Regions from separate parts of the Streptococcus sp. Marseille-Q5855 genome, predicted to be linked through region 1. Evidence: predicted binding sites of a transcription regulator. Region 1 holds the regulator's gene; each other region holds the start of a gene.
The links. Region 1 encodes CtsR, which represses protease genes until heat stress. Its sites were predicted from a motif close to TTGGTCAAAAAAGGTCAAANA; they were not measured.
Positions count from the first base shown of each region.

Region 1 (10,178 bases):
AAAAAGCAATGCTACGGCGAGTAATCTCCAAGTTGACAGAGTCTGTCAATCAAGCTTACGAGGCTTCGCAACCAGCTGATGAAATCATTGCTCAGGCAGAAAAAGGGCTGATTGATGTCAGCGAAAATGCTAATCGAAGTGGATTTAAGAACATTCGAGATGTGTTGAATCTCAACTTTGGAAATCTGGAAGCTCGCTCGCAACAAACGACCGATATTACAGGTATTGCGACAGGCTATCGTGACTTAGATCATATGACGACTGGACTTCATGAGGAGGAGTTGATTATCCTAGCAGCCCGTCCAGCGGTTGGTAAGACAGCCTTTGCCTTGAATATTGCTCAGAACATTGGGACTAAGTTAGACAAAACGGTTGCTATTTTTTCACTGGAAATGGGTGCGGAAAGTCTAGTGGATCGTATGTTGGCGGCAGAAGGTTTGGTGGAATCGCATTCTATCCGTACGGGTCAATTGACTGATGAGGAGTGGCAAAAGTATACCATTGCTCAAGGTAATTTAGCCAACGCCAGTATCTATATCGATGATACGCCAGGGATTCGAATTACAGAGATTCGTTCTCGCTCTCGTAAACTGGCTCAAGAAACGGGCAATCTAGGTTTGATTTTGATAGATTACTTGCAGCTTATCACGGGAACTGGGCGAGAAAACCGCCAACAAGAAGTTTCAGAAATTTCACGTCAGTTGAAAATCCTAGCCAAGGAATTGAAGGTTCCAGTAATCGCTCTGAGTCAGTTGTCTCGTGGTGTAGAACAACGTCAGGATAAAAGACCAGTCTTGTCTGATATTCGTGAATCTGGGTCTATTGAGCAGGATGCTGATATCGTAGCCTTTCTCTATCGTGACGATTACTATGAGCGTGGTGGTGAAGAAGAGGACGGTATCCCAAATAATAAGGTGGAAGTTATTATCGAGAAAAACCGTAGTGGAGCTCGTGGAACAGTGGAATTGATTTTCCAAAAAGAATACAATAAATTTTCAAGTATCTCAAAAAGGGAGGCATAAAATGACAGATGCATTTACAGATGTAGCTAAGATGAAAAAAATCAAAGAGGAAATCAAGGCACATGAGGGTCATGTAATTGAAATGACTTTGGAAAATGGACGTAAGCGCCAAAAAAATAGATTGGGTAAGCTAATTGAAGTTTATCCATCCCTATTTATTGTGGAATTTGGGAACGTTGAAGGAGATAAACAAGCTAATGTTTATGTTGAATCCTTTACTTATTCAGATATTCTTACAGAAAAGAATTTGATTCATTATCTTGACTAAAGTGAGAAATTTTCTCACTTTTTCTTTTTTCTCCGAATAGTTTAAGTGAAGGCAATCTTCGATTTATACTCTTCGAAAATCAAATTCAAACCACGTCAGCTTCGCCTTGCCGTACTCAAGTACAGCCTGCGCCTAGCTTCCTAGTTTGCTCTTTGATTTTCATTGAGTACTATATTATTTTCAAGGAGGAAGAATGAAAATTTTACCGTTTATAGTAAGAGGGACAAGTTATTACTTGAAGATGTCAGTTAAAAAGCTTGTTCCTTTTTTAGTAGTAGGATTGATGTTAGCAGCGAGTGATAGTGTCTATGCCTATTCTGGAGGAAATGGATCGATTGCGCGAGGGGATGATTATCCTGTTTATTATAAAAATGGGAGCCAGGAGATTGATCAGTGGCGCATGTATTCTCGTCAGTGTACTTCTTTTGCAGCCTTTCGTTTGAGTAATGTCAATGGTTTTGAGATTCCAAGGGCTTATGGAAATGCGAATGAATGGGGGCATCGTGCTCGTCGTGAAGGCTATCGTGTAGATAATACACCGACGATTGGCTCCATTGCTTGGTCTACTGCAGGAACTTATGGGCATGTTGCCTGGGTGTCAAATGTAATGGGAGATCAGATTGAGATCGAGGAATATAACTATGGTTATACAGAAGCCTATAATAAACGAAGTATAAAAGCAAATACGATGACAGGATTTATTCATTTTAAAGATTTGGCTGGTGGCAGTGTTGGGAATAGTCAAACCTCAGTTTCAACAGGAGGAACACATTATTTCAAGTCTAAGTCTGCTATCAAAAATCAGCCACTAGCTAGCGCAACTGCGATTGATTACTATTATCCTGGGGAGAATGTTCATTATGATCAAATTCTCGAAAAAGACGGCTACAAGTGGTTGAGTTATACAGCTTATAACGGAAGCTATCGTTATGTTCAATTGGAGGCTGTGAATAAAAATCCTCTAGGTAATTCTAGTCTTTCTTCAACAGGAGGAACACATTATTTCAAGTCTAAGTCTGCTATCAAAACTGAACCCCTAGCTAGCGCAACTGCGATTGATTACTATTATCCTGGGGAGAAGGTTCATTATGATCAAATTCTCGAAAAAGACGGCTACAAGTGGTTGAGTTATACGGCTTATAACGGAAGTCGTCGCTATATCCAGCTAGAGGGAGTAACCTCTTCACAGAATTATCAGAATCAATCAGGAAATAGCTCTAATTATAGCTCAAATAATGGATTGACTGTTGGTTGGAAGAAAATAAATGGTAGTTGGTATCATTTCAAATCAAATGGGTCTAAATCAACGGCATGGTTGAAAGATGGTTCTAGCTGGTATTATTTGAAATCATCTGGTGAAATGCAGACAGGATGGTTAAAGGAAAATGGCTCGTGGTATTATCTGGATAGTTCAGGGGCAATGAAAACAGGCTGGTATCAAGTTTCTGGTAAGTGGTATTATTCTTACTCTTCGGGTGCCTTAGCTGTCAATACGACGGTGGATGGCTACAGAGTAAACAGTGATGGAGAACGAGTATAGAAAATTGGAGTAGGAAATTTTTCCTGCTCTTTTCTGTAAGCAGTTTCCTTGACATTTTTCTTATTTTGCGCTATCATATATCTATATAATATATGGGAGTCTGTGTACAGTCTGAGAGGAAGTGTTAAACTTCGACCGCACCTGATCTGGGTAATGCCAGCGTAGGGAACGATACTTAGTCTATTCTGCACCTTTTCCATATATGGTAAAGGTTTTTCTTTTTGTCAAAGGAAAATGAGAAGAGGAGGTTTTTATGAAAGCAAGCATTGCCTTGCAAGTTTTACCCCTAGCACAGGGGATTGATCGGATTGCTGTTATCGATCAGGTCATTGCTTATCTGCAAGCTCAAGAAGTGACCATGGTGGTGACACCATTTGAAACGGTCTTGGAAGGGGAGTTTGATGAGCTTATGCGTATTCTCAAAGAAGCGCTGGAAGTGGCAGGGCAGGAGGCAGATAATGTCTTTGCCAATGTCAAAATAAATGTAGGAGAGATTTTAAGTATTGATGAGAAACTTGAAAAGTATACTGAGACGACACATTAGTCTATTGGGCTTTCTGGGAGTCTTGTCAATCTGGCAGTTAGCAGGTTTTCTTAAACTTCTCCCCAAGTTTATCCTGCCGACACCTCTTGAAATTCTCCAGTCCTTTGTTCGTGCCAGAGAATTTCTCTGGCACCATAGCTGGGCCACCTTGAGAGTGGCTTTATTGGGACTGATTTTGGGAGTCTTGATTGCCTGTCTCATGGCTATACTTATGGATAGTTTGACTTGGCTCAATGACCTGATTTACCCTATGATGGTGGTCGTTCAGACCATTCCAACCATTGCTATAGCTCCTATCTTGGTCTTGTGGCTCGGTTATGGGATTTTGCCCAAGATTGTCTTGATTATCTTGACGACAACCTTTCCAATTATCGTCAGCATTTTGGACGGTTTTAGGCATTGTGACAAGGATATGCTGACCTTGTTTAGTCTGATGCGGGCCAAGTCTTGGCAAATCCTGTGGCATTTTAAAATTCCAGTCAGCCTGCCTTACTTTTATGCTGGTCTGAGGGTCAGTGTCTCCTACGCCTTTATCACAACAGTAGTATCTGAGTGGTTGGGAGGCTTTGAAGGACTAGGTGTCTACATGATTCAGTCCAAGAAACTGTTTCAGTATGATACCATGTTTGCTATTATTATTCTGGTATCGATTATCAGTCTTCTGGGTATGAAGTTGGTCGATATTAGTGAAAAATATGTTATTAAATGGAAACGTTCGTAGAATAAGAATGTTTCTGAAAAAGAAAAGAGGAAATTGAAATGAAGAAAACATGGAAAGTGTTTTTAACTGTTTTAACAGCTCTTGTAGCTGTTGTGCTTGTAGCTTGTGGTCAAGGAACTGCTTCTAAGGACAATAAAGAAGCAGAACTCAAGAAGATCGACTTTATCCTAGACTGGACACCAAATACCAACCACACAGGGCTTTATGTGGCCAAGGAAAAAGGTTATTTCAAGGAAGCTGGAGTGGATGTTGATTTGAAATTGCCACCAGAAGAAAGTTCTTCTGACTTAGTCATTAACGGTAAGGCACCATTTGCAGTGTATTTCCAAGACTATATGGCTAAAAAATTGGAAAAAGGAGCAGGAATTACTGCCGTTGCAGCTATTGTTGAGCACAATACATCAGGAATCATCTCTCGTAAGTCTGACAATATCAATAGTCCTAAAGACTTGGTTGGGAAGAAATACGGAACTTGGAATGACCCAACTGAACTTGCTATGTTGAAAACATTGGTAGAGTCACAAGGTGGGGACTTTGATAAAGTCGAAAAAGTACCAAACAACGATTCAAACTCTATCACACCGATTGCCAATGGAGTATTTGACACTGCTTGGATCTACTATGGATGGGATGGTATCCTTGCTAAATCTCAAGGTGTAGATGCTAATTTCATGTACTTGAAAGACTACGTTAAAGAATTTGACTACTACTCACCAGTCATCATCGCCAACAACGACTATTTGAAAGACAACAAGGAAGAAGCTCGCAAAGTTATCCAAGCTATCAAAAAAGGCTACCAATACGCTATGGAACATCCAGAAGAAGCTGCGGATATCCTCATTAAGAATGCACCTGAACTCAAGGAAAAACGTGACTTTGTCATCGAATCTCAAAAATACTTGTCAAAAGAATACGCAAGCGACAAGGAAAAATGGGGTCAATTTGATGCAGCTCGCTGGAATGCCTTCTACAAATGGGATAAAGAAAATGGTATCCTTAAAGAAGACTTGACAGATAAAGGCTTCACTAACGAATTTGTGAAATAATGACAGAAATTAGACTAGAACACGTCAGTTATGCCTATGGTCAGGAGAGGATTTTAGAGGACATCAATCTGAAAGTGACTTCAGGTGAAGTGGTTTCCATCCTAGGTCCAAGTGGTGTAGGAAAGACCACCCTCTTTAATCTGATCGCAGGGATTTTAGAAGTTCAGTCAGGGAGAATTGTCCTTGATGGTGAAGAAAATCCCAAGGGGCGCGTGAGTTATATGTTGCAAAAGGACTTGCTCTTGGAGCACAAGACGGTGCTTGGTAATATCATTCTGCCCCTCTTGATTCAAAAGGTGGATAAGGCGGAAGCTATTGCTCGCGCGGATGAAATTCTTGCGACCTTTCAGTTGACAGCTGTAAGAGATAAATACCCTCATGAACTCAGTGGTGGGATGCGCCAGCGTGTAGCCTTACTTCGTACCTATCTTTTCGGGCACAAGCTCTTTCTCTTAGATGAAGCCTTTAGTGCCTTGGATGAGATGACCAAGATGGAACTCCACGCTTGGTACCTTGAGATTCATAAGCAGTTGCAGCTAACAACCTTGATCATCACGCATAGTATCGAGGAGGCCCTCAGTCTCAGCGACCGCATCTATGTCTTGAAAAATCGCCCTGGGCAGATTGTTTCAGAAATTAAACTAGATTGGTCTGAAGATGAGGACAAGGAAGTCCAAAAGATTGCCTACAAACGTCAAATCTTGGCAGAATTAGGCTTAGATAAGTAGAAAAATAGGGAGTTGGTGAAGATTATCCTTTACCAGCGCCCTTTTTCTTTTAAAAATGAGAAAATTTCGGTATAATAGTCAAAGATAGTCAAGGTTCAAAGAGAGAGGTGGGTTTGTAATGAGATTTAAAAATACATCGGATCATATTGAGGCCTACATCAAGGCGATTTTAGATCAATCTGGAATTGTGGAGTTGCAACGGAGTCAGTTGGCGGATACCTTTCAGGTTGTTCCTAGTCAGATTAACTATGTGATCAAGACACGCTTTACGGAAAGTAGAGGCTACTTGGTTGAAAGTAAGCGTGGTGGCGGAGGCTACATTCGTATAGGACGGATTGAGTTTTCTAGTCATCATGAAATGCTCCGAGAGTTGCTTTATTCGATTGGCGAGCGAGTTAGTCAAGAAATTTATGAGGATATTCTACAGCTTTTGGTTGAGCAGGAATTGATGACCAAGCAGGAGATGAATTTGCTGGTAGCGGTAGCTTTGGATCGAGTTCTAGGAGAAGAAGCTCCAGTTGTTCGTGCAAACATGCTACGACAGGTCATACAAGAGGTAGATAGAAAAGGGAAGTAAGATGAACTATTCAAAAGCATTGAATGAATGTATCGAAAGTGCCTACATGGTTGCTAGCCATTTTGGAGCTCGTTATCTAGAGTCTTGGCACTTGTTGATTGCCATGTCCAATCACAGTTATAGTGTGGCAGGGGCGACTTTAAATGATTATCCATATGAGATGGACCGTTTGGAAGAGGTGGCTTTGGAACTGACTGAAACGGACTATAGCCAGGATGAAACCTTTACGGAATTGCCGTTCTCTCGTCGTTTGCAGGTTCTTTTTGACGAAGCAGAGTATGTAGCGTCAGTGGTCCATGCTAAGGTGCTAGGGACAGAGCACGTCCTCTATGCGATTTTGCATGATGGCAATGCCTTGGCGACTCGTATCTTGGAGAGGGCTGGTTTTTCTTATGAAGACAAGAAAGATCAGGTCAAGATTGCTGCTCTTCGTCGAAATTTAGAAGAACGGGCAGGCTGGACTCGTGAAGACCTCAAGGCTTTACGCCAACGCCATCGTGCTGTGGCTGACAAACAAAATTCTATGGCTAATATGATGGGAATGCCCCAGACTCCGAGTGGTGGACTTGAGGACTATACGCATGATTTGACGGACCAGGCTCGCTCTGGCAGATTAGAGCCAGTCATCGGTCGTGACAAGGAAATATCCCGTATGATTCAAATCTTGAGCCGGAAAACCAAGAATAATCCTGTCTTGGTTGGGGATGCTGGTGTCGGGAAAACAGCTCTGGCGCTTGGTCTTGCCCAGCGTATTGCTAGTGGTGATGTACCTGCGGAAATGGCTAAGATGCGCGTGTTAGAGCTTGACTTGATGAATGTCGTTGCAGGGACACGCTTCCGTGGTGACTTTGAAGAACGCATGAACAATATCATTAAGGATATTGAAGAAGATGGCCAAGTCATCCTCTTTATCGATGAACTTCACACTATCATGGGTTCTGGGAGTGGAATTGACTCAACTCTGGATGCGGCCAATATCTTGAAGCCAGCCTTGGCGCGTGGAACTTTGAGAACGGTTGGTGCCACCACTCAGGAAGAATACCAAAAACATATCGAAAAAGATGCAGCCCTTTCTCGTCGTTTCGCCAAAGTGACGATTGAAGAGCCAAGTGTGGCAGACAGCATGACCATTTTGCAAGGCTTGAAGGCGACTTATGAGAAACATCACCGTGTGCAAATCACAGATGAGGCGGTTGAAACAGCCGTCAAGATGGCTCATCGTTACTTGACTAGCCGTCACTTGCCAGACTCTGCTATCGACCTCTTGGATGAGGCAGCAGCAACAGTGCAAAATAAATCAAAGCATGTAAAAGCAGACGATTCTGACTTGAGTCCAGCTGACAAGGCCTTGATGGATGGCAAGTGGAAACAGGCAGCTCAGCTAATCGCAAAAGAAGAGGAAGTGCCTGTCTATAAAGACTTGGTGACAGAGTCTGATATTTTGACCACCTTGAGTCGCTTGTCAGGTATTCCAGTCCAAAAACTGACTCAAACTGATGCCAAGAAATACTTGAATTTGGAAGCTGAATTGCACAAACGTGTTATCGGTCAAGATCAAGCAGTTTCAAGCATTAGCCGTGCCATTCGCCGCAATCAGTCAGGGATTCGCAGTCACAAGCGTCCGATTGGCTCCTTTATGTTCTTAGGGCCTACAGGTGTCGGGAAGACTGAATTAGCCAAGGCTCTGGCAGAAGTCCTCTTTGACGACGAATCAGCTCTTATCCGCTTTGATATGAGTGAGTATATGGAAAAATTCGCAGCCAGTCGTCTCAACGGAGCTCCTCCAGGATATGTGGGGTATGAAGAAGGTGGGGAGTTGACCGAGAAGGTTCGCAACAAACCATACTCTGTTCTCCTCTTTGATGAGGTAGAAAAAGCCCACCCAGACATCTTTAATGTTCTCTTACAGGTTTTGGATGATGGTGTCTTGACAGATAGCAAGGGGCGCAAGGTTGACTTTTCAAATACCATTATCATCATGACGTCAAACCTTGGTGCGACAGCCCTTCGGGATGACAAGACCGTCGGTTTTGGAGCTAAGGATATTCGTTTTGATCAGGAAAATATGGAAAAACGCATGTTCGAAGAGCTGAAAAAAGCTTATAGACCTGAGTTTATCAACCGTATTGATGAAAAGGTGGTCTTCCATAGCCTGTCTAGTGACCATATGCAGGAAGTGGTGAAGATTATGGTCAAACCTTTAGAGGCAAGTTTAGCTGAAAAAGGCATTGACTTGAAATTACAAGCTTCCGCACTGAAATTGTTGGCCAATCAAGGATATGACCCAGAGATGGGAGCTCGTCCACTTCGCAGAACCCTACAAACAGAAGTGGAGGACAAGTTGGCAGAACTTCTTCTTAAGGGAGAATTAGAGGCAGGCAGCACACTTAAGATTGGTGTCAAAGCTGGCCAGTTAAAATTTGATATTGCATAAAAACGAGGTCGGGACAAAGTTCCCGACCTCTTTATGTACCATAATGAGATGGTTTTGTGTTACGACTGCTTTTAGGGATGCCTATCTTTCTTAGGATTATTCAATATGTGAGTAAAGAAGTCTTTGTATCGATACTTGAGATATTTTTCGTGTAGGAATAGCAAAGCTATATAAACAATCATAAAGAGTGTAGTCAGATGGAAGACATCAAATGCAGTTCGCGAATAGTAAGTTGCTGATTGATAAGAGCCAATAGCTCCCAAAATCAACCAAGGAAGATACTTGTAATACTTATTTAGCATAAGAGTGCATCTCCTATATTCTATTTCAATGTTATTATATTCCTTTGTCCAACGCAATGCAAGCGATTACAAAAAATAAATTCAAATTTTTAATAGAAAAATCTCCTGTTTTTCTGTTTTATTACGAATAGAAGAGTAGGAGGAGTAAATGTATCTAAAGTATTTAAGATTTTTAAAATAGTTTAGATAAATTGTTGACATATTTAAATCCCAATGTTACAATTACATTACAAAAAGATTTCTTTATATTACTAAAATATTACAAAGGAGTAGAAAAATGAAAAAGAAAACTTATATCAAATTGATGGCAGCAACTGTATTGGCTTCTACCTTGCTACTGGGAGCTTGTGGAAATAAAAAGGAAACAACTCAAGCAAGCAGTTCTGCTAAGACAAGCCAATCATCAAGTTCTAAAGCAGCTTCTGCTAGCAAAGAAAGCAAGACTCAGAAATCCTTAAGTTCAGCTTCATCTGAAAAGGCTAAGGCGTCTACCGACCAGTCTGCAGCAACTACAACACCATCACAAACAACACCTGCACCAGAGCAAAGACATGGTCAAGAGGTGTCTAATCAACAAACACCTGCTCAGGCTCCTCAAGCCCAGTCTAACCAATCAACAACTGACCGTAAACTTCAAGACAAGCAAGTAGAGCAAAATAAACGCTACAAGGGTGTTCTAACAATGGTGGATGGTGATTTTTCAGCAGCAGCGGGCAACTGGAAGGGAGCCAATGGCGAAACCATCACAGTTTCATCAGGAGGTCAATTCACAGTAGAATCTGCTGATGGAAAGAAAGAAAACTACTCTATCAGAGGCTACTCTTATACTCTTGATGATGGCAAGTATAATGCCAAAATTGGTGGAGGAAAAGTCATCCAAATTACAACAGGAGCGGATGGTAAGGTTTCCAGTGTTGCTTTGAGTCAATAATAACCCTCAGTATTTGAATTTTTACAATCAAAGAAAATCCGTCAGCTCAATAAGAGTTGACGGAT
Region 1 is NZ_CAMPPR010000006.1:541,115-551,292, reverse strand. Features, by position in the region: gene dnaB (replicative DNA helicase) at 1-1,022, shown strand, start outside; gene OC529_RS09075 (Veg family protein) at 1,024-1,290, shown strand; gene cbpD (choline binding-anchored murein hydrolase CbpD) at 1,484-2,830, shown strand; TPP riboswitch at 2,913-3,015, shown strand; gene OC529_RS09065 (MTH1187 family thiamine-binding protein) at 3,084-3,374, shown strand; gene OC529_RS09060 (ABC transporter permease) at 3,337-4,095, shown strand; gene OC529_RS09055 (ABC transporter substrate-binding protein) at 4,134-5,141, shown strand; gene OC529_RS09050 (ABC transporter ATP-binding protein) at 5,141-5,869, shown strand; gene OC529_RS09045 (CtsR family transcriptional regulator) at 5,988-6,446, shown strand; gene OC529_RS09040 (ATP-dependent Clp protease ATP-binding subunit) at 6,448-8,880, shown strand; gene OC529_RS09035 (hypothetical protein) at 8,952-9,182, opposite strand; gene OC529_RS09030 (hypothetical protein) at 9,460-10,113, shown strand.

Region 2 (10,178 bases), 300 kb from region 1:
GGGTGTCAACATGGTTGGTTTCGCTATTACAGATGACGAGGCTGCTGTCGAAGCTTCTAAACAAGAAATCATCCGCCGTTACTATCAAACAGTTCTTGACTTCAAAGCCGAAAAGGTGGGCGAGTCTGCTGTCAAGAAAATCGAGTTGCTCATGAACGACCTCGGTATCACACCTGCAGACCGTAAGGTTGCTGTCGTTGCCCGTCAAAAAGCAGAAGAAACTGGCGGACCAGCCCTAGCTCTTGAATTGCCAAGCGGGGAAATCGTGACTGGTAAGAATTCTGAACTCTTTGGGCCTACAGCAGCTGCCTTGATTAACGCCATTAAGAAATCAGCTGACATCGCTAAAGAAGTAAAACTAATCGAGCCTGAAGTTGTTAAGCCAATCCAAGGTCTTAAAATCGATCATCTCGGTAGTCGCAATCCACGCCTTCATTCAAATGAAATCCTGATTGCTCTTGCCATCACAGCTACAGAAAATCCTGATGCCGCTCGTGCTATGGAAGAGCTTGGCAACCTCAAAGGAAGCGAAGCCCACTCAACCATCATCTTGACTGATGAAGACAAGAATGTCCTTCGTAAACTGGATATCAACGTAACCTTTGACCCATATTACCAATACGACCGCTTGTATCGTAAATAACGATTTGAACCTCTCCACCCTCGGAGAGGTTTTCTCTCTGCCTCAAGAGCTAGCTTTATGTTATAATGAAAGAAGAAAACTGAAAGGATTTACCATGTCAAAAGAAGTTATTGTTGAAAGTTTTGAACTTGATCACACCATTGTTAAAGCACCCTATGTTCGCTTGATTGGGGAAGAAACAGGACCAAAGGGAGACATCATCTCCAATTATGATATTCGCTTGGTGCAACCAAATGAAGACTCTATCCCTACTGCTGGTCTTCACACTATCGAGCACCTCTTGGCAAAACTCATCCGCACCCGTATTGACGGCATGATTGACTGTTCACCATTTGGATGCCGCACAGGCTTCCACATGATTATGTGGGGACGTCACACCAGTGCTGAAATCGCGGCTGTTATCAAGGATTCGCTCAAGGAAATCGCTGAAACTACTACTTGGGAAGACGTCCCTGGAACAACCATCGAATCTTGCGGAAACTACAAGGATCACAGCCTCTTCTCTGCTAAAGAATGGGCAAAACTCATCCTTGAACAAGGGATTTCAGATGATGCCTTTGAACGTCATGTGATTTAAACGTAAAAAAGGAACCAGTTTTTCAGCTGGCTCCTTCTTTTTTATGCTCAAAATCCTGTCTTAGGCTTTTTCACGAATGACCAAAACACCATCTTCCATGTCAGCTTCTAGGTGTTTAGCATCAAGGTTATCCAAGTGGAAGTCTGTGACTTTGTCACGGATTTGTTGTTCAACCACACGACGGAGTGGACGAACACCCATGACTTCATCGTAGCCTTCTTCTGTAATATAGTCCTTAGCCACTTGACTGACTACCAAATCAATGTCTTTCTTAGCCAAGGTTTGGTTGACTTCAGCCAACATCAAGTCCACAATCTTAGAAAGATCTTCCTTCGTCAAGTGTGAGAACTCGATAACTGCATTAAAGCGGTTGAGGAATTCTGGACGGAAGAATGGTTTCAAACGGTCCATCAACTCTGGTTTATCCGCATCTTCTGTCAAGTTGGCTTCATAGCCAAATCCAGCATTTGAAGTCGCAATAATGACAGTGTTTTTAAAGTTTACTGTATTCCCTTGACCATCTGTCAAACGACCATCATCCAAAACTTGGAGGAGAAGGGTAATGACTTGAGGATCAGCTTTTTCAATTTCATCCAAGAGAATGATAGAGTATGGATTGCGACGAACACGTTCTGTTAAGGTATTGCTATTGTCATCATAACCCACATATCCTGCTGTTGTACCAATTAGCTTAGAAACGGCTGTTCGATCACTGTATTCAGACATATCCAAACGGATGATCGCATCCTTGGTTCCAAACATATCCAGTGCCAATTGTTTAGCAAGTTCCGTCTTACCAACCCCAGTGGGTCCTACAAAGAGGAAGCTACCGATTGGGCGATTACCTTCATCAAAACCAGCACGGTTACGACGGATGGCACGGGCTACAGCTTCAACTGCCTTATCTTGGCCGATTACCTTATCTTGCAAGCGATGAGCCATATCTTTCAAACGTTCGATATCTGATGCTCCCATTTGTGACACTGGAATACCCGTCATTCGTTCTACAGACTCAGCCACATCGTTGACACTTGCAGTCACTTTCATATCTTCTGTGTGGTTTTCGATTTTCTTTTCCAATTCTGCGATGCGTGTTTTATAGTTTAGAGCCGCCTCAAAATCTTCTGCCTCAACAGCTTTTTCTTGCTTGTCTTTTTCTGCCTCTATTTCACGTTCAACAGCATGCACATCTGTTACAGGATGCTGAGCTGCCAAGTGGGCTGCCGTTACGTCCACAAGGTCGATAGCCTTATCTGGCAAGCTACGTTGAGGAATGTATTGAACAGAATAATCCACTGCTGCTTTCAAGACCTCGTCTGGCAAAATGACATTGTGGTGTTGTTGATAGAGGTCACGAATTCCTTGAAGGATTTTATATGTATCCTCTGCTGAAGGAGCATTGACCTTGACTTCGTTGAAACGACGAGCAAGAGCAGCATTCTTCAAGATGGTATTACGGTATTCGTCTTGAGTTGTTGCCCCAATCACTGTCAATTCTCCACGAGAGAGAGCTGGTTTGAGAATATCCGCAAGCCCCTTAGAACCACTGTCACCTCCAGTAGATCCAGCACCGAGGATTTGGTGAATTTCATCAAAGAAGAGAATGATATTTCCCGCTTCTTTCACTTCATTGACTAAGTTTTGAACGTTTTCTTCAAAACTACCGCGGTATTGAGTACCAGCCTCAAGACCTGAAATATCAATGGAAATAATTTCCTTGTTCTTAATAGCAGCTGGAACATCACCATTCACAATCGCTTGTGCTAGACCTTCGACAACTGCTGTCTTACCAACACCTGCATCTCCGACCAAAACAGGATTGTTCTTGGTACGGCGTGAAAGAATTTCAGACGTTTCTTGAATTTCCTTGTTTCGTCCGATAACAGGATCCAACTTGCCCTCGCGAGCTTCTGCTGTCAAGTTTCGACCTAGTTTAGCAAGGACACCGTCTTGTTTCATACTTGAAGCCTGTTGTGGCATTCGGCCATCAACTTCTACATTTCCTGGCAATTGACCCGTTGCACGATAGTGAGCAAATTCCTCAGGTGTGACTTCACGTCCATTAATCAAGTAGCGACGATTTTCAGAACTATATCCTCGCATACCACCCATCAATTGGTTAAATAAATCATCCATGTTGTTAAAATTATTAAAATTGTTGTTCATATTCTTTACCTCTTTTTTGTATTTCTTCGTTATTATTACTGATATTGACTATCTTTGACCTTTGTTTTAAAAAATTTAGACTAGCTAAATCGCTACTCTAGGTACTATTTCTGGTTTTTCTTTTTCAAGCAGGAGTAGACTATCTTTACTTCTGAAGATTTCTAGATTAAACATAGACCCCACCTCTTTCTATTTTACTTTAAATAATACTCTTCGAAAATCTCTTCAAACCACGTCAGTTCTATCTGTAACCTCAAAACAGTGTTTTGAGCACTTCCTAGTTTGCTCGTTGATTTTCATTGAATATAAGCGTTCGAGTAAGGCTTTCATTTACCTTACGTTCATAATATACTACATTGGTCAGAAAAGGTCAAGAGATTTGACTTTAATTGACCAATATTTTTTTAAAAAGCAAAAACACCCTGAAACATCAGAGTGCCATTCTTATATCAAATACAAAATTGCTAGTGTCAAGAGACTTGCTAGAAGTCCTACTCCCCAAAAGAAGAAGTCAACCTTCCACTCGCTCCAAGGATTTCCTTTACCAGACAATCCTCCAAGCTCAAAATGGTGATGCACAGGCGTCATACGAAAAATACGTTTACCACCAGTCATTTTGAAATAACTGACTTGCATCATAACCGAAGTTGTTTCAAAGACATAAACAATTCCGATAATCAAGAGAGTCCATTCTTGGTGGAGAGCCATTGAAATAGCTGCCAGCATTCCACCGAGAGCCAAACTCCCCACATCTCCCATAAAGACCTTAGCAGGCTTATGGTTAAAGACAAAGAAACCAAGCAAACCACCAATCATGGCAAAAATCACTAGTAGGATATCCATCTGACCTTGCACATAGGCAATAACTCCATAGGCAGACAAACTAATCACAACGGAAATACTAGCTAAACCGTCAATGCCGTCTGTCAAGTTGACTGCATTTGAAAAACCGACTAGCCAGAAAAGGGCGAAAAGAATATAGAAAATCCCTAGATGCACTTGGTAACCAAAGACTGAAAGCATATCGCCCCCACGCTCATAGAAAAGGTAGAAAACGACCCCACCTAAAAGCTGAAGAGCCAATTTTTGCTTAGGATTCAGCCCCTCATTGATTTTACGGAAGACCTTGAGGAAGTCATCTAAAAATCCGACAAGTCCATAAAGGACCAAGATGAACAAAATCATTCCTACATTATTGCTAAATTGGCTACTAAATAGGGCAAAAAAGAAAGCAACCAAAACAGAAGCAATTAAGAAAACCAAACCGCCCATTGTAGGCGTGCCAGCTTTTGCCTGATGCTGTTTGACATCCTCATGCATCTGCTGGCCTGTAATTTGCGCCTTTCTATAAAATTGGATAAAGGCTGGAATTCCTACCAAAGTTAGTAAAAATGTCACAATTCCAGCACTGATGGAAATAAACATATTAGTCTCCTAAAGTTAATGTAATTTTTTTAATGTCCTTGATAGCTGTATTAGCACGAACATCTTGCTTCTGCACAGTAGAGCCTGAACCTTCAAATACAAGTTCTATATTTAACCACTTAGAAAAAGCTTCTGCGGTTGCTTTTGTCCAACCATACATATCTGGAACTTCCTCTGCTTTATCAGATAAGAGGAGAACTTGCTGGTTAGGTGCAAGATCTGTCCCTTCTTCTACAGATGATTCTTTAATCTTCGTTCCTGTTCCTACAACGATTGGTTGCACAATATTGCGACGTAAGGCTTCCGCCAAATCGCCAGGTGAAATGTCCTTGATGCTAGGCATGGCATAGGCGCTTTGATTGGTTACCTGATCTAACGTTTTAGAGGTAGATTGCAGGTTAAGGGAATCTTTCATAGCCACTGCTCTTTCCAAGATAGGATTGGCAAATTCTCCCAACTGGATACCTGAATAATGTTCAGGTTGTTGAACCGTTACATACAAGATAAAATCAGGATTTTCAGCAGGATTCATAGTCACAGCTGAGAAAATATAATTGGTAGAACCAACCAAGTATCCTCCATTTTTCTCATCAGCGATTTGAGCCGTACCGGATTTAACTGCTACATTTTGTCCAGGAACTGTTATAATTGGCTTTCCTGTGTAGTGATTATACATAGTTCCATATAGAGGGTCCGTCCCAACTAATATCATGTTAGTACGAGTCAAGCTTGCTGTATCTTCAGATACAGGTTTTCCTACAATCTCTTTTTGAGACTTTCGTACAGACTGATTGTTAGTATCATAAATAGCACTTATAAATTTTGGCTCCAGCATAACTCCATCATTAGCAATAGCTGTAAAGGCACGAAGCATTTGTGTTTGTGTCACTGAAATTCCTTGCCCAAATGAGCTTTGAGCAATACTAACAATATTATCAGCTGGAAGTTGACCAGCGTATTCATCTGTCAAGCCAAAGCGAGTTGGAACCCCAAATTTAAAGCGTTTTAGATAATCCAACCAAGTAGCATCTCCCATTTTTTGTTCAAGTAGACTCATTCCAACATTACTGGAGTGAGCGAAACCTTGTAAGAAAGTCATCATCCCACCAGTAGTCAAACCCTCATTAACATCCCAATCTCGAGTCGTCGCATCCGCTATTTTAAATTCACTGCTATTGAAGTATTCTCCACTTGGGAAGGTATTATTATCAATAGAAGAAGCTAACGTCATAACCTTCATGGCTGATCCTGGTTCATAGTTACTTTGATAAAGAATATCACGCCAAACAAAGTCCTCAGTGATTCCTTCTTTAGTATCTGCATTAAAGGTAGGTCGTTGGGTGGTAGCGAGGATTTCACCGGTCTTTGCACTGACCAAGGTCGCGGTCATATACTTACCTTTTACCTTTTCTAGAAAGGCATCCATCTGAGTTTCCATGAAAGATTGTAGCGGACTAGACAATGTTGTATAAACATCCTTGCCATCCACAGTTTGTTGCGATACCAGTTCTGTACCTGGTACGATATTTCCTACACGGTCTTTTTCATAGGTAATAATACCGTCTGTCCCTGCAAGAATACTGTTCAAGGAACTCTCCATTCCAGAGGTTCCCAGCAAACTCTTGCTTCCATCTTCATTTTCATGGAGCTGAGCTAGACCGATAAAACTAGAAGCAAATTGTCCGTTTGGGTAACTACGATTAGGACTGGTTGTAAAATCAATCCCCTTGACCTCTGCAGTTTCCAACTCTTTTTTGATAGCCATCATATTGGCATAGGTAATTCCATTGCCCTTCGAACCAAAGGAAACTTGGGTCAGATTTGGTTGAGCTAATTGCTCTTTCACATAAGCTTCATCCATGTCTAAATACTTATGGAAGACTTCAGCTACCTTATTAAACTGCGAATCCTCTACATAAAGAATTTTTCCAGTTGCTGACTTGTATTTTTTATCAATAACAGCATAGACGTTATAAGAGGTCGCATCTTCAGCGATAGGCACTCCATTTCGATCATAAATAGTCCCACGTTTGGCAGGGACTGTACGGGTTATTTGGTGAACTTTCTTAGCCTCTTTGACTAGATCCGTTCCAAATTTACTACCACTCCCGATTATAACAGCAAAATTGACCAAAAAGACAGCGAAAAGTACGACAGCTAACAAGCTGATGTACTTCCCTACTATTTTACGGTTTTCTGCTGGAGATTTACGGTTTCTAATCGCAAATCGGGTTATTCTTTTTGTCCACTTCATATCTTACTCCGCTGATCGAATATTCTCGTTATTCAATTTTAAGTCCTTAGAATTTGCGATTTCTTTCAAGCGTTCTGCCCTCAACAATTCATTTACCTCTTGTTTGGCATCATCCAACTCTGTCTTCTTCTCTTCTATCTGCGCATTGATTTTTGTCAAATCATTCTGCACTTGCAAGAGCTTGGTCTGCATAAAAATAATACTAATTGCTACAATAAGAGTGGTTACAGCAATGGAAAAGTAAAAAGCTTTTTCCACACGCGAAAACCGTTTAAGTTGCATCTGTAGTATTTGACCTGTTTTTTCCATTCTTTCTGCCATCTTTTTTCCTCTTACTTGTGAATTTTTCTGGCCACGCGCAACTTGGCTGAGTGCGAGCGGTTATTGGCTTCTAATTCTTCTGCACTTGGCAAGATTGGCTTACGGGATACCAATTCCATCTTGGGCTTGAGATCATCTGGGATGAAGGGTAAGCCTTTTGGAACTTCAACCGTTGAAGCTTCCTTGAACAATTGCTTGGTCAAGCGATCTTCTAAGGAATGAAAGGTAATCACTGAAATCCTACCATCCAGAGCCAACATATCCATAGCCTGCTGGATGGACTCATCTGCCGCTCCCAGTTCATCATTGACTTCAATTCGAATAGCTTGGAAAATCTGCTTAGCAGGATGACCCTTCTTCTTAAGTTCCTTGGCAGGTTTAGCAGACTTGATAATCTCTGCCAACTCAGTTGTTGTCTCAATTGGCTTCACTTCACGTGCTTGTTCAATCTTACGCGCGATCTGTTTAGAGAATTTATCCTCGCCATACTTGAAGAAAATACGAACCAAGTCATGATAGTCATAGTGGTTCACCACTTCATAGGCTGTCAGGCTAGCATCCTGATTCATCCGCATGTCCAGTGGCGCATCCTTTTTATAAGAAAAACCACGCTCACGCTGGTCCAATTGAGGACTAGACACTCCCAAGTCATAACAAATCCCATCAATTTCCTGAACACCAGCTTCACGCAAACGTGCCTGCAAATGACGGAAATTATCCTTGATAAAGGTCACCATTCCCTTTTCAATGTAAGGTGCCAAGCGTTGTTGCGCATTGTCAATGGCATTCTGATCCTGGTCAAAGGCATAGAGATGGCCCTTTTCACTTAATTTACTTAATAAATATTCGCTATGGCCTGCTCCACCCAAAGTCGCATCAACGTAGATACCGTCAGGCTTTACGTCAAGCATATCAATCGTTTCGTGGAGTAAGACCGTTACATGATGAAATTCTTTTGTCATATCTTATCTATTTTACCACAAATCCGACTAGCTTGCACTAGTCAGACAAATAGGGCAAAAAAAGTAAGATTTCTTTAAGAAATATGTCAAATATGCTTGACATCCACTCCATAGAAGAATATAATATAGTCAAATATATACGACACAAATCAGAAAGGAGTCCAGATGAATCGTGTGAAAGAATTTCGCAAGGAACTGGGCATTTCCCAGCTCGAACTCGCCAAGGATATCGGTGTCTCGAGACAAACCATCAATATGATTGAAAACGACAAGTACAATCCAACCCTGGAACTCTGTCTCAATCTCGCCCGCAGCCTCCAAACTGACCTCAACAGTCTCTTTTGGGAGGATGATTTTTAAAAAAGGAGCAAACTCATGAAAAAAGAAACCTTTACTGAAAAACTCATCAAACGCACATACGGTATTTCTGATCCACTTGACGAATACAAACGACGCGAGGCTGATCGTATCGGCAATCAAGTCTTTATCTTCCTCTTTTATCTGATGATTTTCGGAAATCTTATTCCACTCCTTCTGGCCTATAAATATCCTCAAGAAGTGGCTCTAATCTATCCTCCTCTGATTTTAGTGATTGCCCTCATCGCTGCTGGATATCTCACCTATCAAATGCAAAAAACAGGGATTACAGCTATTGATCCAGATATGCTGAGTGAGAAAGAAAGCAAGCAACTACATTCCCCTGGTCTGAAAGCAGGTTTGGTCTTTGGTCTATGGATGTTTTTTATAACTCCTCTTCTCGGTATACTCATAGGTGAAGGTCAGGACTATTTCCATTCTCTTCTCACTATAAGAAATGGTGTATCAAGCATTCTCGGTTCTATCTTCTTCGGAGCAAGCATACAGTTCCTCATCTCCCGTCGCATTGCAAAAGCCAAGAAAGATCAGGATAATGATTAGGAGCCAACTAATGAAAAAAGAAAAGAAACAGTTATGTTATCCTGGTCTGAAAGCAGGTTCGATTTATGGAACAGTGATATTTTTTATAATTCCACTCATTGATACCCTAACAAGTGAAAATCCAAATTTTATCACTTCTCTTCTAAATACAAAACATATTTTTAAAACTATACTGGGAGCTTTCTTTTTCGGAGTGATGATACATATTGTCGACTCACTTCGTATTGCAAGAGCTAAAAAAGACCATGATTAAGAGGTGCCCTATGAAATCATTACTAACTTTACTTACCTATCATCTTTTGTTCAGTTCTCTGCTCATCTTCATCATCATTTCAGGGAACTTAATCAGAGAGATATTCCTCGTGCTAGTCTTTATTCCAGCCCTTAACAAAGGACTGACTTATCTAAAGATTGACTCCCAAAAAACACGCATACTCAACTTAGCACTATGCTTTATGATTCTATCTTTACCACAACTGATGCTCATCTCAAGCGATTGGAAATATTATTTACTGCTGACTATCGCTAGCCTTTCTTCTATCACTTATCTTTATTATCTCTATCAATTCGTAAAAGAAAATCAGTAAAACTGCTCATTTAGGAGGTTACTAGTATGAAAAAAGATGACTTAACCACTCGCTTACTTCGAAATCTCTTTCACATTCAGGGTCCTTTTGATGAATGCAGACAAGAGATTATCTACAAAGCTTGTGCCCGTTCTATGGTTCAAATCGTTTATTCTTCCTTCTTTCTCTTCTTGTTTTATCTGTTATTTGGACGCTTCATAGAGGCCGTTCGCTATGCCATGCCCTACGTTTACTCTGGACTCATTTTTTTCATTACTTTAAAAACTCAAAGAGCCGTCAAAGAACTCCATCTGGAAAAAGATGACAAGTCAGAAATCATCCTCAA
Region 2 is NZ_CAMPPR010000006.1:245,381-255,558, forward strand. Features, by position in the region: gene OC529_RS07635 (DUF1846 domain-containing protein) at 1-643, shown strand, start outside; gene OC529_RS07640 (S-ribosylhomocysteine lyase) at 738-1,220, shown strand; gene OC529_RS07645 (ATP-dependent Clp protease ATP-binding subunit) at 1,281-3,386, opposite strand; gene mraY (phospho-N-acetylmuramoyl-pentapeptide-transferase) at 3,831-4,811, opposite strand; gene pbp2X (penicillin-binding protein PBP2X) at 4,813-7,065, opposite strand; gene ftsL (cell division protein FtsL) at 7,069-7,386, opposite strand; gene rsmH (16S rRNA (cytosine(1402)-N(4))-methyltransferase RsmH) at 7,398-8,348, opposite strand; gene OC529_RS07670 (helix-turn-helix transcriptional regulator) at 8,514-8,708, shown strand; gene OC529_RS07675 (DUF3278 domain-containing protein) at 8,724-9,266, shown strand; gene OC529_RS07680 (hypothetical protein) at 9,277-9,519, shown strand; gene OC529_RS07685 (hypothetical protein) at 9,530-9,853, shown strand; gene OC529_RS07690 (DUF3278 domain-containing protein) at 9,880-10,178, shown strand, end outside.
Region 2: OC529_RS07645 (ATP-dependent Clp protease ATP-binding subunit) is a predicted target of CtsR. The motif match lies at 3,438-3,458, and genes of this name have one in related genera.

Region 3 (10,178 bases), on a different contig from region 1:
GAGATAGGCATCGATAAAACCATCTAGGTCCCCATCCATAACCTTATCTACCTGAGCAACTTCAAAGCTAGTTCGGTGATCTTTTACCATAGTATAAGGCGTGAAGACATAAGAACGGATTTGGCTTCCCCATGTGATTTCTTTTTTCTCACCCTTGAGGGAATCTACCTCCGCAGCCTTCTTCTCTTGCTCCATTTGATAGAGCTTAGCCTGCAACATTTTCATGGCACGATCTCTATTTCCATACTGGGTCCGATCCACTGTTGATTGAACAACAATTCCAGTTGGAATGTGGGTCAGACGCACACCTGTTGAAACCTTGTTGACGTTTTGTCCACCGGCACCACCTGAACGGAAGGTATCCATCTTGATATCATCTTCACGGATTTCCACTTCAATAGTATCATCCAATTCTGGCATCACTTCTACAGATGTGAAAGAGGTATGGCGACGTTTAGCAGAGTCAAACGGCGAAATTCGCACCAAACGGTGAACTCCCATTTCTGACTTGAGAAGACCATAGGCATTAGGCCCTTCAAATGATAAGGTCACCGACTTAATACCAGCCTCATCACCTGCTTGATAATCCAATACTTCTACTTTAAAACCTTTAGCATTGCCATAGCGAGTATACATACGCAGCAACATATCACCCCAGTCCTGAGCCTCTGTACCACCAGAACCTGGATGGATTTCCAAGATGGCATTGTTGTGGTCATAAGGTTCCGACAAGAGAAGCGTCATCTCATAGCTGGTCATCATCTTATCAAGTTCGGCTAACTGCTCTACCAGTTCTTCTTGAACCGACTCGTCTTCTGCTAAAAAGTCCAATAAAATTTCAACTTCATCCTGCAACTCTTCCATCTTATGGAAGGTATTATAGGTGTTTTTTAATTCATTTAATTCTTGCGACGTTTTTTGGGCCGCGATATTATCGTTCCAAAAATCAGGTTCTGTCATCTTGTTTTCCAAGATGGCAATCTCTTCCTCTAGACCTTCTAGGTCAAAGAGACCCCCTGAAAGAAGCTAATTTTTCACGATTTGCGTCAATTTTTTGACGGATTACTGAAATGTCCATAAATACTCCTTTTTTACATCATTTCATTATAGCATATTTTATCATTTCTTTCCATCTTTTGCTCTAGTCCCTTTTTATGAAAAAAGAAGCCTTTCGGCTTCCCTTCCTACAAGACTTTTGCTGAAGTGCGAGTGATTTCTTCCACTTGAATGCCATTTGCTTCAAATTTTTCTTTCAAGGCTGGTAAATCAATTGATCCATCGATTTGAACTTCGATAATCACCTTACCATCCTTACGCGGAATATTGACTGTATGCGAAATATTCAAATTTTCTTCAACGATTAGAGAAACAATCTTACCAAGGACACCAACTTCATCTTCTGTAACAAAGCGCACACGAATTCCTTCTTCTCCATAACCAGCAATTTCGAGAAAGGCTTGGAAAACGTCACGGTCCGTAATAACCCCATAGACTTGATGGTTATCTACGACAGGAAGAATACCAATCTTGTTTTTCAACATCAGATAAGTTGCATCTTCTAGACTCGCATAGCCTGAGACAGTGACAACATCGCGAATCATGACATCTTTTACTTTTGTCTTATTTAGAAGATAATTCATCTCATAGATAGAAAGACTGGTTGCTTTTGATGGACTTGCTTGTGCAATAGTTCCCTCAGTTACCAAACCAACTAATTGATCATTTTCGATAACAGGCAAGCGGTGCAACCCTTGCTCTCTCATCAAATCTGCTGCATGAGATACTGTTGTATCTGGACTAATATACACTACCTTGCGGGTCATAAAATCTTTAACTGCCATGAGACTTCTCCTTTTCTATTCTTATCCCTATTATACAATCTTTTTGTAAATCTATCAAACGCTTACATTTCTTTTTCAAAATTCAGAAAAGTATGAATAAGCTAACAAAAAGAGCTCTGAAATCGAGCTCTGTGAATGAAGGCAAGATACGTTTCATTCGATTTTATTTCAATTATTAGAAATTCATCTTTCAGTGTAGATCTAGATTTGTTTGCAATCTAAATATGCCAACTAAAATAATCCACTGGATAAGATAATTGCTTCGCAATCTTTATCTACAACCTAAACTAGTCTCCCAGACTATGCGATGATTGCTTCGCAATCTCTATCCACCGATTAAAAAGGTCCCCCGGACCTTTTTAACCACCCAGATATGCTTTTCTGACTTCTTCTGATGAGGCGAGTTCTTTTCCTGTTCCGGATAGGACGATTTTCCCTGTTTCCAATACATATCCTCGGTCAGAGATTGCGAGTGCTTTATTGGCATTTTGTTCAATCAAGAGGACAGTTGTCCCTTGCTTCTGAATATCTTGAATGATATCAAAAATCTCTTGAATAAATATTGGAGCAAGTCCCATTGATGGTTCATCTAAGAGAAGAAGTTTTGGTGTTGACATAAGAGCGCGTCCCATGGCAAGCATTTGTTGTTCCCCTCCTGAAAGAGTGGCTGCGTCCTGGTTCTTCCGCTCTTCAAGACGTGGGAAGCGTGAGAAAACTTTCTTCAAGTTAGCTTGATTTTCTTCACGATTTTTCTTTAAGAAAGCTCCCATTTCAAGATTTTCCATAACAGTCAAGCCAGGAAAGACGTGGCGTCCTTCTGGAACTTGTGAAAGCCCACCTGCTACGATTTTCTGCGCTGGCATCTTTTGGATTTCTTGACCTAAAAATTCAATCTTTCCTGAGCTTGGTCTAACTAAACCAGACAAGGTACGGAGAATAGTTGTCTTACCAGCACCATTGGCACCGATAAGGGAAACAACTTCTCCTTCATTAACTTCAAAGCTTACATCACGGACTGCTTGGATCATACCGTAATGCACAGAAAGATTATCAACTTTTAACATAGACATTAGGCTTCACCTCCTAGATAAGCTTCGATAACGCGTTTATTAGTCTTAATTTCATCTGGAGTTCCTTGAGCAATTAAACGACCATATTCAAGTACGTAGATACGTTCTGTTACTTCCATGACCAGATTCATATCGTGTTCAATCAGCATGATCGTAATCTTAAATTCATCTTTGATACGACGAATTAACTCAGTCAATTCAGCTGTTTCCTGTGGGTTCATACCCGCTGCTGGTTCATCTAAGAAGAGAATTTTAGGTTCCGTAGCGAGGGCACGAACAATTTCCAAACGACGTTGTTGTCCGTAGGCAAGATTTTTAGCAAGAGTTTCTGCATCACCATCCAAATCAAAGATTTTCAGCAATTCCAAAGCTTTAGCCTTTAATTCTTTTTCACTCTTGTAAAAAGCTGGTAAGCGTAAGAAACTAGCAAAAACATGTTGTTTATGATGGTTGCCAAAAGCAATTAAAACATTGTCCAAAACGGTTAAATCTTTAAAGAGACGAATATTTTGGAAAGTACGTCCAAGTCCCAAAGAGGCAATCTTATAAGGTGCCTTTCCATTCAAAAGGTGACCATCTAGGGTTACTGTTCCCTCGCTTGGTTCATAAACACCCGTCAAGAGGTTGAAAAGAGTGGTTTTCCCAGCTCCGTTTGGACCGATTAGTCCAACCAGTTCCCCTTCGTTCAATTCAAGAGTCACATCTCCAACAGCTGTTAGACCGCCAAAATGTTTGGTTAACTGTTTTACTTCAAGTAATGCCATTAGTTTTGTTCCTCCTTCTTAGATTTTTTAAAGAAACGTGATAGGCTCAATTCCCATGTTCCAAGGAGTCCACCTGGTCTGAAAATCATTACCAATACCAAGGCCAAAGCGTAGATAATCATACGCACGCTAGCAACATCTTGGAGAAGCATATTCAAAATCCCCAGAACAATAGCTGAAACAATGGAACCTGTAATGGAACCAAGTCCACCAAATACAACAATAATCAAAACGTTGATTGAGTTGATGAAAGTGTAATCTTTCGGTACAACAGACCCGATAAATCCTGCCTGAAGTGACCCTGCAATACTTGCAGTAATGGCACCAAAGACAAAAGCGATGATTTTAATTTTAGTCGTATTAACCCCAACTGACTCAGCAGCGATTTCATCCTCACGAACAGAGAGGGTTGAACGACCAATTGGACTACGCAAGAAATTCAAGGTTGCAATGGTTGTAATCACGACAAAGAAGTATACCATTTGCCAAGTTGTAAAGTTTGGAATTCCCAAGATACCTGCCGCACCATTTGTAAGGCTTCCACCATTGATGATAAAGATACGGATAATTTCAGAAACACCAAGAGTTGCTACCGCAAGATAGTCCCCCTTCAAGCGCAAGGTTGGAATTCCGACAAGCAAGGCAACTGCTCCTGAAAGCAAAGCTCCTACCAGCATGGCTCCAAAGAAGGCACCGTAGGTTGGTGATTTAGAACCAATAATAGCTGCTGCATAGGCACCAATCGCCATGAAACCAGCATGACCAAGTGAAAATTGTCCTGAAAAACCAACGATTAAGTTGAGACCAACAGCCAGAATAATATTGATTCCGATTTGTTGTAAAATCTGTACATAGAATAGGTTGAGTACTCCGACTGAAACCAGTACACTAATCAAGCCATAGCCAGCTAACAAAAGGAGTAACCATAGAATATTAACTTTTAAATTTTCCTTCATCGTTTACACCTTCTCTTTCACATTTTTACCAAGGATACCAGCTGGGCGGACAATCAAGATCAACAACAAGATTCCATAAACAATGGCATCACGGAAGTCTGACATTCCAAAGGCTGTCGCAAAGGTTTCCAATAGACCAATCACAAAGCCACCAAGAGCCGCACCAGGAATGATTCCGATACCGCCAAGTACTGCGGCAACGAAAGACTTAAGACCTGGAGTAACCCCCATCAAAGGCTCAAGAGAGTTATAGTAGAGGGCAATCAGAACACCAGCCGCACCCGCAAGAGCTGAACCTAAAGCAAAGGTAAAGCTGATAGTACGATTTACATTGATCCCCATCAATTGCGCTGCATCGCTATCTACAGATACAGCACGCATGGCTTTCCCCATCTTAGTCTTTTGGACAATGACTTGTAACAAAATCATCAAAATCAAGGAAATGGCCAAAATCATTAACTGCACGTTTGTTAGGCTAACTGGTCCCAAATCATAGCGAACTGTTTGAATCGCTTGAGGGAAGGCGCGAGTATTGGCACCAACCAGATAGACCATGCCATACTCCAGTAGGAAAGAAACCCCAATAGCCGTAATCAAAACAGCAATACGCGTAGAGTGGCGCAAAGGTCGGTAAGCAAGGAACTCAATCACGACACCAAGAATGGCTGTCGCTAGCATCGCTACAATAAGCGCTACAAAGAAATTCATTTGGAAAGAATTGATCAAGAAATAACCGATAAAGGCTCCCATCATATAAATATCACCGTGGGCGAAGTTGATGAGCTTGATAATTCCGTAAACCATGGTATATCCTAGGGCTAACAGCGCGTATACACTACCTAGAATCAAACCATTTACTAGTTGTTGGAGCATAGGATTCACTCTTTCTATTTATAATTCCGAGGGTTGCCCCTCACTTTTGATAGGTTCTTAAACATCGAAACAGGGAGTGAGTCCGAGGCTCATTCCCTATTTCAACATTTTTCTATTATGGTTTTACAACTTCTGCTGCTTCAACCTTACCATTGTTCATGGTCATCATGTAAGCAGTTTTGACTGTGTTGTGGTCTGCATCGAAGCTTGTTTGACCAGTTACACCTTCAAAATCTTTTGTTTTAGCAAGGTTATCCTTGATTTCACCAGAGTTTTTAGCACCTTTTGCTGCATTTGCTACAAGGTGAACTGAGTCATAAGCCAAGGCTGCAAATGTTGAAGGCTCTTCATTGTACTTAGCACGGTATGCATCAAGGAAGGCTTTTGCTTTAGCTGAAACTTCTACAGTAGTTGAGAAGCCTGAGATAAAGTAGATGTTTGATGCTTTTTCAGCAGTTGCTTGTTGTACAAACTCTTCACCGTTGAATCCATCACCACCAACGATTGGTTTGTCAATTCCCATACCACGCGCTTGGTTTACAATTTTACCAGCTTCAGTGTAGTAACCAGGGACGATGATAGCATCAAAGTCTTTCCCTTTCATTTTTGTAAGGGCTGCTTGGAAGTCTGTGTCACCTGCTACGAAAGTTTCATCTGCAACGATTTCACCCTTGTAGGATTCTCGGAAAGATTTAGCAATCCCTTTAGCATAGTCACTGGCATTGTCAGTGTAAAGAACCACTTTCTTAGCATTTAATTTTTCAGAAACATAGTTTGAGATAATTTTTCCTTGGAAGCTATCTTGAAAAGTTCCGATAAAGAGGTAATCTTGACCTTTAGTCAACCCATCTTGCGTCGCACTTGGTGAGATCAATGGAACACCTGCTTTTGTAGCATTCGCTACCGCAGCTGCAGTTGCACCAGATGTCGCAGGTCCTACGATTGCTGATACTTTAGATTGAGTTACAAGGTTAGTTGTTACTGAAGCAGCCTCTGCTGTTTCAGACTTGTTATCTTTATCGACTACTTCGATTTGTTTTCCATCGATACCACCTGCGGCATTGATTTCATCAACGGCAAGTTGGGCACCTTTTTGTTCAGATGTTCCGTAGGCAGCTACGGCACCAGTTTCTTCGAAGTTAAATCCGATTTTAATTGTCTTTTCCTCTACTGAGTTACCAGCAGTGTTGACTGCTCCAGACTTCACTTCTCCACAGGCTGCAAGAAGTGCTACACTTGCAAGCGCCACAAACGATAGGGCAAATTTTTTCTTCATCTTTTTTTGTCTCCTTATTTCTTAAATAGTCTGTTAAGAATATACCGAATTATCAGAAAATTGTCAACACTTTTCTTTAAATTTTTATCTGATAACGTTTTCCTCTCGATAAAGATTGCCCACAAAGGGTGTTTCCAGCTCTTGGATATGACAAACTCTGACTTTTTTTATAAACTTTTCCTTGCTCAAGCGCCCGACCAATTGCTCCACTTCTTGAGTTGGAACATAAAGCTGCAAGTAACGATGCTTCTTGGAATGATAGGTAATATCTCCATAATCCTGCAGTTTTTTTGCATCCCGATTATAGTAAAGGTAGATAATCAAGCCAGATCGATTGACTTTTTCAAACATGATAAATCCTCTTTCTAAGAAATCTCTCCCTATTATACCAAAAAAAGCAAACCCAGTCGAGTTTGCCTTCTATCATCATTAGTTTAATGAATTGTTGGCCATAATTTCATCAATAAAGCCATATTCAAGTGTTTCTTGGGCGCTCATCCAGTTATCGCGTTCTGCATCTGCATGGACTTTTTCGATTGACTGACCTGAATTTTCAGCCAAGATTTTTTCCAAGGTGTTACGAGTTTTAAGCAAGTGTTCTGCAGCGATCGCCATATCGGTTTGTTGAGTACCACCACCTGTACCACCCATTGGTTGGTGGATCATGTATTCAGCATTTGGAAGCATGAAACGTTTGCCTTTTGCTCCACTTGATGCGATGACAGTCCCCATAGATGCAGCCATCCCCATCACGATGGTTTGGACATCTGCCTTGATAAAGTTCATGGTATCAACGATTGCCAAACCAGCTGAAACAGAACCACCTGGTGTATTGACATAAAGGTAAATATCTTTTGTACTATCTTGAGCATCCAAGAAAAGCAATTGGGCAATAACAGAGTTGGCCATATTGTCTTCAACTGGACCTGTCAGCATAATGATGCGGTCTTTGAGAAGACGTGAGTAAATATCGTATGAACGTTCTCCACGGCTTGTTTGTTCAATAACTACAGGAATCATTTATTTCTCCTTTTGAGTTTTAATTTTGTTGGTCAAATGACTGAAGATAAGACTATTATAATATCTAGGTCAAAAAAGGTCAAATTTTTGCTCTGTTTTCATTAGACAGAAACAAAAATTCAACCTCCTTTCGTGATTGGAACTTCTTTCCCAAGTCAATCTTCTTTTAATTTTATTTCGTACCGAACAAGCGGTCCCCAGCATCTCCAAGACCTGGAACGATATAACCGTGTTCGTTCAAACGTTCATCCAAGGCTGCTGTAAAGATTTCTACATCTGGATGAGCTTCTTGCAGAGCTTTTACACCTTCTGGAGCAGATACAAGGCAGACAAATTTGATATTTGATGCGCCACGTTTTTTAAGAGAATCAACAGCCAAGATTGCTGAACCACCTGTTGCCAACATTGGGTCTACGACAAAAATTTGACGTTGGTCAATGTCCTCAGGCAATTTCACCAAGTATTCAACTGGTTGAAGTGTTTCTTCATCACGGTACATACCGATATGGCCAACTTTAGCAGCTGGAACCAAGCTCAAGAGCCCATCAACCATCCCGATACCTGCACGCAAGATTGGAACGATGGCCAATTTCTTACCTGCCAATTGTTTTTGAACTGTTTTTGTAATTGGTGTTTCGATTTCCACATCTTCTAGTGGAAGATCACGAAGTACTTCATACCCCATCAACATTGCAATCTCATCTACTAGCTCACGAAAAGCTTTTGTAGAAGTATCTGTACGACGCAAGATTGACAATTTGTGTTGAATCAGCGGGTGATTAATAACTTCAATTTTTCCCATTTTTGGAATTCCTTCTTTCAATTTATTCTTCTTATTATACCAAAAAACGGTTTAAAAATCTTTCTAAACCATTTATTTTTGATAATTTTTACATTAGATCAGCCTCTTTAAGAGCTGTCTGTACTGTCTCAAGTGGTAAATGGGTCAATTCTGTCCCTTTTTCTTGATAAAGGTATTGGGCATAGTCGTCCATTCGGTACTGGTTAATATAAACCACGCGCTTGCAACCGACCTGCAGTAATTGTTTTGTACAGTTCAGACAAGGAAAATGGGTCACATAAGCTGTAAAGCCTTTAGGAACACCACGTTCTGCACCTTGAAGGATAGCATTGACCTCAGCGTGAAGGGTGCGAACACAGTGTCCTTCAATGACCAGACATTCGTGGTCAATACAATGCTCGGTTCCTGACACCGAACCATTGTAACCAGTGGAAATAACCTTATTATCTTTTACCAGAATCGCGCCCACTTTGGCACGTTTACAAGTGGAACGATTGGCAATTAGTAGGGCTTGAGCTGCAAAATACTCATCCCAGGCTAGTCTTTTTTCAGTCATCTCTCTTCTCCTTTTTCTCTATTTTTTAAAAAATGGTAACCGTAAATCCGCAATCTTTTCAGCAGGTACCTTCATGCCATCCTTGATCCATTTTAGAAGGACAGAGACGATGGCCGAACTCCAAAAGGAATGAAGATAAGAGCTGACACCTTTTGATTTTCCATGGTATTTTTCTAGAAATTCCTGCATGGCTTGGACAAAGATTTTTTCCAGATGGTAATCCAAGGCTAGCTGAATCACTCTGGCTTCCTTTCTTGCTTCTCGGAAAAGGTGAACCCAGACCAGATAAAGGTCTGTCTTTAAATCATAATGATGCATCTGTTCCATAATATTGTGGACAGTTCGTTTAAAGACGCTTTCTAAAATCTCCTCTTTGGAATCATAATTACGGTAAAAGGCCGCACGCGAAACGCCTGCCCGTTTGACCAATTCAGAAATACTAATCTTGGTCAAGTCCTTTTTTTCCAAGAGTTGCAAGAGGGCTGTTTCGATGGCTTCTCTGGTTAATAAATTGGATTCTTGGTTTGATTTTCTGAGATTTTCAAGAGATTTTTCAGAGATTCTACGTTCAGACATAACATTTTCTTTCTACTTGTCACAACAGACGGATAAGGCTTTTGTTTCAAGGGTTTTCATGATATAATTGTAAAAAAAGACAGAACCTTTGTCAATGTATAACTGACAAAGATGGAGAATTTCTATGATTTGGAAGATTATTGCTGACTCTGGTTGTGATTATCGTCAACTGGCAACACCAGCTATTGACACAACTTTTGTAAGTGTCCCCTTAACCATTCAAGTAGCTGATCAGGTCTTTGTTGATGATGCCTGTCTTGATATTGACCAAATGATGGAAACCATGTATGCAACCGCAGAAGCTTCAAAATCAGCTTGTCCAAGCCCAGATGATTATTTGCGAGCATTTGAAGGTGCCAAAAACATTTTCCTAGTAACCATCACAGGTACTCTTTCTGGTAGTCACAATAGTGCGCAACTGGCCAAGAATATTTATCTGGAAGA
Region 3 is NZ_CAMPPR010000004.1:169,604-179,781, forward strand. Features, by position in the region: one part of gene prfB (peptide chain release factor 2) at 1-1,005, opposite strand, end outside; one part of gene prfB (peptide chain release factor 2) at 1,007-1,078, opposite strand; gene OC529_RS06040 (CBS domain-containing protein) at 1,185-1,841, opposite strand; gene OC529_RS06045 (ABC transporter ATP-binding protein) at 2,201-2,911, opposite strand; gene OC529_RS06050 (ABC transporter ATP-binding protein) at 2,911-3,675, opposite strand; gene OC529_RS06055 (branched-chain amino acid ABC transporter permease) at 3,675-4,631, opposite strand; gene OC529_RS06060 (branched-chain amino acid ABC transporter permease) at 4,635-5,504, opposite strand; gene OC529_RS06065 (ABC transporter substrate-binding protein) at 5,620-6,780, opposite strand; gene OC529_RS06070 (YlbG family protein) at 6,865-7,131, opposite strand; gene clpP (ATP-dependent Clp protease proteolytic subunit ClpP) at 7,210-7,800, opposite strand; gene upp (uracil phosphoribosyltransferase) at 7,973-8,602, opposite strand; gene OC529_RS06085 (deoxycytidylate deaminase) at 8,691-9,158, opposite strand; gene OC529_RS06090 (TetR/AcrR family transcriptional regulator) at 9,177-9,734, opposite strand; gene OC529_RS06095 (DegV family protein) at 9,859-10,178, shown strand, end outside.
Region 3: clpP (ATP-dependent Clp protease proteolytic subunit ClpP) is a predicted target of CtsR. The motif match lies at 7,866-7,886, and genes of this name have one in related genera.